One region of the Exiguobacterium sp. Helios genome, then DNA from elsewhere that is predicted to be linked to it. Evidence: a T-box and tRNA genes for the amino acid it is inferred to sense, from the RefSeq annotation. Region 1 holds a T-box; the other holds one or more tRNA genes.
The links. A T-box is a leader RNA that pairs with one kind of tRNA and senses whether it is charged. The one in region 1 lies ahead of tyrS (tyrosine--tRNA ligase), so its partner is inferred to be a tRNA-Tyr.

Region 1 (4,401 bases):
CGAACGCCAATTCAACCGTATCTTCAACGATGCTGGCAAAATGCCTGGTATCCACGGTGAGAACTTCATGTTCTTACTTGAAGCACGTCTTGACAACGTTGTTTACCGTATGGGTATGGCTCGTACACGCCGTGCTGCTCGTCAGCTCGTCAACCACGGTCACATCCAAGTTGATGGCGCTCGCGTCGACATCCCGTCGTTCCGCGTGAAACCAGGTCAAACGATCTCAGTTCGCGAAAAATCAAAGAACTTTGTCGTTATCAAAGAAGCACTCGAAGTTGCACCAGCAACTAAAGACTTCGTTACTTTCGATGCTGAGAAGCTCGAAGGAACGTTCGTCCGTCTTCCAGAGCGTTCTGAATTGAACGATCAAATCCAAGAACAACTCGTCGTTGAGTACTACTCACGTTAATCAGTTGTTTCAAGCATCCACTCCGGTGGGTGCTTTTTTTGTTTCCCTTTTTCATGTTTTGTGTTAACCTTTATTTTATATTGGTTAACACAAAACATAGAGGACGTGTCATCTTATGAAAACAAAAGATCTTACATTTATCGCTTTAGGTGCTGCCATCATTTCTGCGGTCAGTTTACTGCCGCAACTTCAACTCGTCGGTCCGGTACCGATCACGCTTCAAATGCTCGCCATCATGACGGTCAGTGCCATTCTCGGTGCCAAACGCGGGGGACTGGCTGTCCTGATCTTCTTATTGCTTGCCGCTGCCGGTCTTCCCTTACTTGGTGGAAAAGGAGGACTTGCCCCATTCGTCGGTCCGACCGTCGGTTATCTGATTGCGTTCCCGATTGCCGGTTTCTTCATCGGTCTCGTCGCTGAAAGGACACGCCGTTTCATTCCGCTATTCATCGGGATGCTCGTGTTTGGACTCGGACTCGTTTATCTGCTCGGCACGTTCGGTTTGATGGCCGTCTTGCATCTGTCGTTCCTCGATGCCCTGACAATCAACATTCCGTTTATTCTCGGTGATGTCCTAAAAGCGTTGCTCGCAACAACGATCGCCGTCCGTTTGCTTCCCCTTCGCCTGTTCCGTGTCGCTTAAACAAAAAAAACAACGCTGACGAAATCGCCAGCGTTGTTTTTTATTCGCTTCAAGCGTGCTCGAGCACGAAGTATTTCTTTTTCCCACGACGGATGATCGTGAAATCACCAATCGCATCTTGTTTCGTAATCTCTTTTGTCAATTCCTGTTCTCGGTCCCCATTGATGTAAATCGCACCGTTTGTCACATCTTCGCGTGCTTGACGCTTCGACGGACTGATTTGGGCTTCGACAAGGATGTCGACCAGGTTTGTTGCCTCTCCCAGTGCGAAACGTGGCATTCCTTTGAAGGCATCGGCAATATCTTCTGCTTTCAACGATTTGATTTCACCGCTGAACAATGCTTTTGTAATCCGTTCCGCTTGTTCGAGTGCCTCTGCGCCATGAACGAGAACTGTCATTTCTTCTGCCAACCGGCGTTGTGCAACTCGTTTTTCAGGTGCCGTCTCGACTTCCTGTTGAAGGGCGTTGATTTCGTCAGGTGTCAGGAACGTAAAATATTTTAAGAACTTGATGACATCAAGGTCATCGACGTTGAACCAAAACTGGTAAAACTCGTACGGTGTCGTTTTATCAGCATCGAGCCAAACTGCTCCACCGGCCGTTTTCCCGAATTTTTGACCATCCGATTTCGTAACGAGCGGCACTGTGATTCCGAAAGCCTTTTGGTCATGACCGACGCGGCGAATCAATTCCATTCCTGCCGTGATGTTTCCCCACTGATCACTTCCACCGACCTGCAGGCGACATCCTTCATTTTCGTACAGCTTCAAGAAATCGAACGATTGAAGCAACATGTAGGAGAACTCCGTGAACGAGATTCCGTTTTGCAGACGTGAGTCAACGGAGTCTTTCGCCAACATGTAGCTGATCGGGAAATGTTTCCCGATGTCGCGCAAGAAATCAATTATTGTCAAATCCTTTGTCCAGTCAAGATTGTTTGCAATCGTTACGGGATTTTCGCCATCAAGCGGCAAAAAGCGTGACAATTGTCCTTTAATCCGGTTGGCGAATTCTTCGACGATATCCGATGTATTCAATGAACGTTCTGTCGAGCGGCCACTCGGATCACCAATCATTCCCGTTGCCCCTCCGACTAATCCAATCGCATGGTGTCCCGCTTGTTGGAAACGTTTTAACACAAGAATCGGCAATAAGTGTCCGATGTGGAGTGAATCTGCTGTTGGATCAAATCCAGTGTATAGTGTCGTCGGACTTTCAAGTAATTCTTTAATTCCTTCTTCGTCCGTCATTTGACTGATCAATCCGCGAAACTCTAAATCTTCCAGTAACGTCATCTGTCTTCCCCCTAAAATAGTCTAAAAAAAACCGTCCCCTCGTCTGAACGAAGGGACGGAATATTCCGTGGTACCACCCTAATTGCATGAACCTCATGCCACTTAGATTGCCGATAACGGGGCAGACCGCCTGATTTCTCAAGAAGCTCCTGGAAGCGTAATTCATGAAGCGCTATGTCCTAGTTCGCAGCACCACTAGGTCTCTGATACAGGGAGCGGTTCATTACTTTTTTCCAATCACAGCTGATTCTACTATACGTTTGATTAAGATGTTTCCATGATACGTTGAAGCAGAATCCACTGTCAAGCCATTTTCTAATACTTCAGTTATGGTATAATACGTCTATCTGTGATTTAATGTTAATTTACACCCAAGTTTAAGATGTAAAGGAGATCATTTATGCGCGAGAACTGGTTCAAGTTTTGGAATCATCCCCGGACGAAAGCCGTTCGGCACTGGTCGAATATCACATACGACGTATCTTGGAATATCATTTTATTCCTCATCATAGGGGTCTTGTTAGTCGGAAGTTTTTCTGTCGGAGCAGCGGGCGGTTATTTCGCTTCGCTTGTCAAAGATACAAAAGCACCGAAACTGACAGAAATGAAACAACAAGTAAACAGTTATGCCATTACGAGTGAGATTTATTGGGGAAGTGGCGAAAAGCTGACGAACATTGCCACGGACGAAGAACGTCAACCTGTCAATATTAAGGAAATTTCTCCTTATCTGCTCGATGCTGTCCTATCGACAGAAGATGTTGATTTTTACGAGCATGATGGAGTCGTACCAAAAGCTACATTACGTGCCGTCTTACAAGAGGTGACGAACTCGTCTTCCCGGACAGGCGGAAGTACGTTGACACAACAGTTGATCAAAAACCAAATCCTCACGAATGAAGTCTCGTTTGAACGGAAAGCCAAAGAAATCATTTTGGCTCTGCGTCTCGAAAATGCGATGACAAAAGATGAGATCCTGCAAGCTTATCTGAATGTCGTTTCGTTTGGTCGAAATTCACTGGGACGAAATATCGCCGGAATCGAAGCTGCGTCACGTGGTGTGTTTAACAAACCGGCCAAAAAACTGACGTTACCACAAGCTGCTTTCCTCGCAGGTATTCCAAAAAATCCTTACTACTACACACCTTACCTTCAAGGTGGAGTGGTCAAAAAAGATTTGACGCCGAGTACCAACCGGATGAAAACGGTCTTAAAGCGAATGTATGTCGCGAAAAGCATTACAAAAGCACAATATGAGAAAGCTGTAAAATACGATATTACAAAAGATTTTTCTAAAACATCAAAACGTTCACGTGATACGTATCCGTATGTCTATGATTTAGCTGAAAAAGAAGCACTTAAAATCATGACAAGCTATTTCATGAAACAGGACGGGATCAAAGAAGATGAGGTTAAACCTTCTGAACTTGCCGAAGTCAAAGCCAATTATCGGGATCAGGCATTGATTGCGATGCGACAAGGTGGATATAAAATTCATTTGACACTGGATAAAAAGATTCACGAAGCGATGCAAACACCGGCTAAAAATGCGTCGAACTTCCCGAGTGCGCCGCAATACAAACAAGTCGTCAATCCAAAAACGAAAAAGACAGTCACGAAAAAAGATCCGGAAGAAACCGCTGCTGTCATGGTTCAAAATGAAACAGGTCGGATTTTAGGATTTGTTGGTGGACGTTATACGGATGGAACAGCCGATGACTTCAACCGTGCTTTCCAGGCGAAACGTCAAATCGGTTCGACTGCTAAACCAATTCTTGTTTATTCGAACGGAATTGAAAATGGATTAATCACACCGGCATCGACCATTAATGACGAAGAGTATTATTACCAGACCGTTCCGCGTCAACCCGGTGATAATCCAATCAACAATGAAGGCGGACGTTACCGTGGAAACGTCACCGTACGCGAAGCATTGGAACTGTCTCTAAACGTTCCTGCCGTTAAAACGTACGAGAAGATGAATATGTCGAATTCGATTCAAAAATTAGTCGATATGGGAATTGAAATTCCGGATAATATCCGCTATGC
Region 2 (4,401 bases), 1.5 Mb from region 1:
CCCGTCATTTTACCGGATGCCCCAATAATCCGGTGACAGGGATAAATCAAAGCGATTGGATTCCGATTCAAAGCACCTCCGACTGCACGGGCCGCCTTTTCGGAACCAATCATTCGTGCCAGTTGTCCATAACTTGCTGTCTGGCCGAACGGAATCAATCTCAACGCTTCCAAGACACGCTGCTGGAAGACGGTCACTTCTAGCCGGCAAGGAACGTCATCCAATGCGCCCGGCTGTCCTCGTTCATATGCTTCAAGTGCATCGGCTAGAAAATCAGGCAACGGTGCCTCATAATAGGCAGCTTCGTCAAGATATTGCTTCAGACGATTCATGTCATGTCCAAAATCGAGATAGACGACTTCATCTTCTTCCCACCCGATAACCAACTCACCAAACGTATAGGTCAATTTTTTATACGGCATGCCCGCTCCCCCATTCCTCAAGCAAACGATTCCCTTCCACTTGAACATCTTCCGCAGAATCAGTCAACAGACGCCCTTGGATATAGTCTTTTGCTTCTTGACCGGCAATCCGACCAATTGCCCAGACGGCAAGGGCTCGCATATCTTCCCGCTGATCGGTTTCAGCCATCACTCGCAAAGCCTCGAGTGCCGTCCGGTCTTGATAATGTACGAGCGCACAGACGGCGTTACGTTGAATTGGTTTTTTCCCACGCCATGCACCCGATAATGAACCAAACCGTGTTTTAAATTCACGATTACTAAGAGAAAGCAACGGAATGAGTAACGGTTTGACCTGTTCCGGATCAGGTTGCAGTTCGCTGTGTTGTGTGGCATGTTTTTTCCGGTTGTATGGACAAACTTGCTGACAGGTATCACAACCGTATAAACGATTTCCGAGGGCATATCGGAAATGTTCAGGAATCAGAGTCTTCGTTTGCGTAATGAACGAGATGCAACGTTTCGCATCGATGACACCCGGTTCAATCAGTGCATCCGTTGGACAAGCATCGAGACATTTATTGCAGGAACCGCACAACTCTTCGACCGGCTCATCCGGAGGCAGATATTGATCTGTAATCAATTCTCCTAAATAAAGATAAGAACCATGTTCCTCGCTAATGATGGAACAGTTTTTCCCGCTGAATCCGATCCCTGCCCGTTCTGCGACCGCACGATCGACCAGTTCTCCCGTGTCGACCATCGAACGTGATCGAGCTCCGGGGATCAGTTCTTGAATTTTTTCTTCCAGCAATGTCAATCGCTGCTTCAGAGCCTGATGGTAGTCCAGTCCCCAAGAAGAACGTCCAAAGATTCCGCGCCGTTCCCCTTCTTTTCCACGCGGAGCATCCTTGAGCTTACTTGGATAAGCGACGGCGATTGCGATGATGGAGACGGCATCATCCAGTAACAGCGTTGGTGTCGTCCGCCGTTCAAGATCGGGTTCTTCAAATCCGGAAGCATATCCTTTTTCTTGTTGTTGAATGAGACGCTGTTTCATCACCAGAAAAGGATCCGCTGTCGTAATACGGAATTCATCGATACCAATTTCTTTGGCATACCTCTGCAATTCTTTTTTCAACAATTCCCCCTGCATCGTATCTCTCCTTTCGCTTGTTTATCTCCATGCTAAACAAAAAGAGCAAAGTGTCAATTAAAAACGACACGTTGCTCTTTTCAGGTAAGCGGGTGAAGGGAATCGAACCCTCATCATCAGCTTGGAAGGCTGAGGTTTTACCACTAAACTACACCCGCATAATCAGGTGAATCTTAAATGAGATCGTACAAAGGTAAAAGCGGGTGAAGGGAATCGAACCCTCATCATCAGCTTGGAAGGCTGAGGTTTTACCACTAAACTACACCCGCAAGATACCGGTGGTCGGAATCGAACCGACACTCCAAAGGAACACGATTTTGAGTCGTGCGCGTCTACCAGTTCCGCCACACCGGCACAATCTCTTGCAAAACTATTCAATTAAGAATTATTGGAGGCGCCAGTCAGAATCGAACTGACGATAGAGGAGTTGCAGTCCTCTGCCTTACCACTTGGCTATGGCGCCATTTATTGGAGCGGAAGACGGGATTCGAACCCGCGACCCCGACCTTGGCAAGGTCGTATTCTACCACTGAACTACTTCCGCACAAAAAGCTGGGCTGGAAGGGATCGAACCTTCGCATGCTGGAATCAAAATCCAGTGCCTTACCACTTGGCCACAGCCCAATAATAAAAGGGCGACTGATGGGAATTGAACCCACGAATGCCGGAATCACAATCCGGTGCGTTAACCACTTCGCCACAATCGCCATAATAATAAAACAGGGGCAGCAGGAATCGAACCCGCGCTGACGGTTTTGGAGACCGTAGTTCTACCGCTAAACTATGCCCCTAAAGTGGTGGGGGGGGGCGGATTCGAACCGCCGAACCCGAGGGAGCGGATTTACAGTCCGCCGCGTTTAGCCACTTCGCTACCCCCCCACAAATGGGAAAACATTAAAAATCATATGGTGGCTTTGGACGGAATCGAACCGCCGACACGAGGATTTTCAGTCCTCTGCTCTACCGACTGAGCTACAAAGCCTTAATAATGGCGGTCCTGACGGGATTCGAACCCGCGATCTCCTGCGTGACAGGCAGGCATGTTAACCGCTACACCACAGGACCGTATGTAATAATTGCGGGGGCCGGATTTGAACCGACGACCTTTGGGTTATGAGCCCAACGAGCTACCAGACTGCTCCACCCCGCGATGATAAAAAATGGTGACCCGTACGGGAATCGAACCCGTGATACCGCCGTGAAAGGGCGGTGTCTTAACCGCTTGACCAACGGGCCATTTTATAATTGAAAATGTTATGGCGGAGAGCAAGGGATTCGAACCCTTGAGACGCTTATGACGCCTACACGATTTCCAATCGTGCTCCTTCGGCCACTCGGACAGCTCTCCATTGCATGTGGTGAAGAAGTAATAAATGGCTCCGCAAGTAGGATTTGAACCTACGACCTACCGGTTAACAGCCGGTTGCTCTACCACTGAGCTATTGCGGAACGATCGCCTGGCAGCGTCCTATCCTCACAGGGGGAAGCCCCCAACTACTTTCGGCGTTCAAGTGCTTAACTTCCGTGTTCGGCATGGGAACGGGTGTGACCACTTGGCTATCGTCACCAGACGACGGGCTCGCGCCCTCAAAACTGAAGTCATCAACAAGATCATCTGCTAGAACAAGGCCTCGACCGATTAGTATCACTCAGCTCCGCATGTCGCCATGCTTCCACCCGTGACCTATCTACCTCATCGTCTCTGAGGGGTCTTTCTTGATTACTCAAAGGGAAATCTCATCTTGGAGGGGGCTTCATGCTTAGATGCTTTCAGCATTTATCCCGTCCGCACGTAGCTACCCAGCGATGCTCCTGGCGGAACAACTGGTACACCAGCGGTGCGTCCATCCCGGTCCTCTCGTACTAAGGACAGCTCTCCTCAAATTTCCTGCGCCCACGACGGATAGGGACCGAACTGTCTCACGACGTTCTGAACCCAGCTCGCGTACCGCTTTAATGGGCGAACAGCCCAACCCTTGGGACCTACTCCAGCCCCAGGATGCGATGAGCCGACATCGAGGTGCCAAACCTCCCCGTCGATGTGGACTCTTGGGGGAGATCAGCCTGTTATCCCCAGGGTAGCTTTTATCCGTTGAGCGATGGCCCTTCCATGCGGAACCACCGGATCACTAAGCCCGACTTTCGTCCCTGCTCGACTTGTAGGTCTCGCAGTCAAGCTCCCTTCTGCCTTTGCGCTCTACGAATGATTTCCAACCATTCTGAGGGAACCTTTGGGCGCCTCCGTTACTGTTTAGGAGGCGACCGCCCCAGTCAAACTACCCGCCTGACACGGTCCTCCAGCCGGATGACGGCTGCGAGTTAGAGACTCTATGCATGAAGGGCGGTATCCCAAGGGTGACTCCTCCGAAGCTGGCGCTCCGGTCTCGACGTCTCCCGCCTATCCTGTACATCATGCACAAAGCCTCAATATCAGGCTGTAGTAAAGCTCCATGGGGTCTTTCCGTCCTGTCGCGGGTAACCTGCATCTTCACAGGTACTATGATTTCACCGGGTCTCTCGTTGAGACAGTGCCCAAATCGTTACGCCTTTCGTGCGGGTCGGAACTTACCCGACAAGGAATTTCGCTACCTTAGGACCGTTATAGTTACGGCCGCCGTTTACTGGGGCTTCGGTTCAAAGCTTCGCTTGCGCTAACCCATCCCCTTAACCTTCCAGCACCGGGCAGGCGTCAGCCCCTATACGTCATCTTGCGATTTAGCAGAGACCTGTGTTTTTGCTAAACAGTCGTTTGGGCCTATTCACTGCGGCTCTACTCATGTAGAGCGTCCCTTCTCCCGAAGTTACGGGACCATTTTGCCGAGTTCCTTAACGAGAGTTATCCCG

Region 2: it encodes a tRNA-Tyr, which carries the amino acid that the T-box ahead of tyrS (tyrosine--tRNA ligase) is inferred to sense. The anticodon was not compared.

Annotation. Positions count from the first base shown of each region.
Region 1 is NZ_CP053557.1:2,483,142-2,487,542, forward strand. Features, by position in the region: gene rpsD (30S ribosomal protein S4) at 1-412, shown strand, start outside; gene HNY42_RS12930 (biotin transporter BioY) at 528-1,055, shown strand; gene tyrS (tyrosine--tRNA ligase) at 1,105-2,352, opposite strand; T-box leader at 2,401-2,602, opposite strand; gene HNY42_RS12940 (transglycosylase domain-containing protein) at 2,753-4,401, shown strand, end outside.
Region 2 is NZ_CP053557.1:939,721-944,121, reverse strand. Features, by position in the region: gene HNY42_RS04910 (methylated-DNA--[protein]-cysteine S-methyltransferase) at 1-422, opposite strand, end outside; gene queG (tRNA epoxyqueuosine(34) reductase QueG) at 412-1,557, opposite strand; tRNA gene HNY42_RS04900 (tRNA-Gly) at 1,645-1,715, opposite strand; tRNA gene HNY42_RS04895 (tRNA-Gly) at 1,756-1,826, opposite strand; tRNA gene HNY42_RS04890 (tRNA-Leu) at 1,831-1,911, opposite strand; tRNA gene HNY42_RS04885 (tRNA-Cys) at 1,947-2,020, opposite strand; tRNA gene HNY42_RS04880 (tRNA-Gly) at 2,027-2,101, opposite strand; tRNA gene HNY42_RS04875 (tRNA-Gln) at 2,110-2,181, opposite strand; tRNA gene HNY42_RS04870 (tRNA-His) at 2,192-2,264, opposite strand; tRNA gene HNY42_RS04865 (tRNA-Trp) at 2,278-2,348, opposite strand; tRNA gene HNY42_RS04860 (tRNA-Tyr) at 2,353-2,436, opposite strand; tRNA gene HNY42_RS04855 (tRNA-Phe) at 2,464-2,539, opposite strand; tRNA gene HNY42_RS04850 (tRNA-Asp) at 2,547-2,622, opposite strand; tRNA gene HNY42_RS04845 (tRNA-Met) at 2,634-2,707, opposite strand; tRNA gene HNY42_RS04840 (tRNA-Glu) at 2,719-2,793, opposite strand; tRNA gene HNY42_RS04835 (tRNA-Ser) at 2,815-2,905, opposite strand; tRNA gene HNY42_RS04830 (tRNA-Asn) at 2,932-3,006, opposite strand; rRNA gene rrf (5S ribosomal RNA) at 3,013-3,128, opposite strand; rRNA gene HNY42_RS04820 (23S ribosomal RNA) at 3,177-4,401, opposite strand, start outside.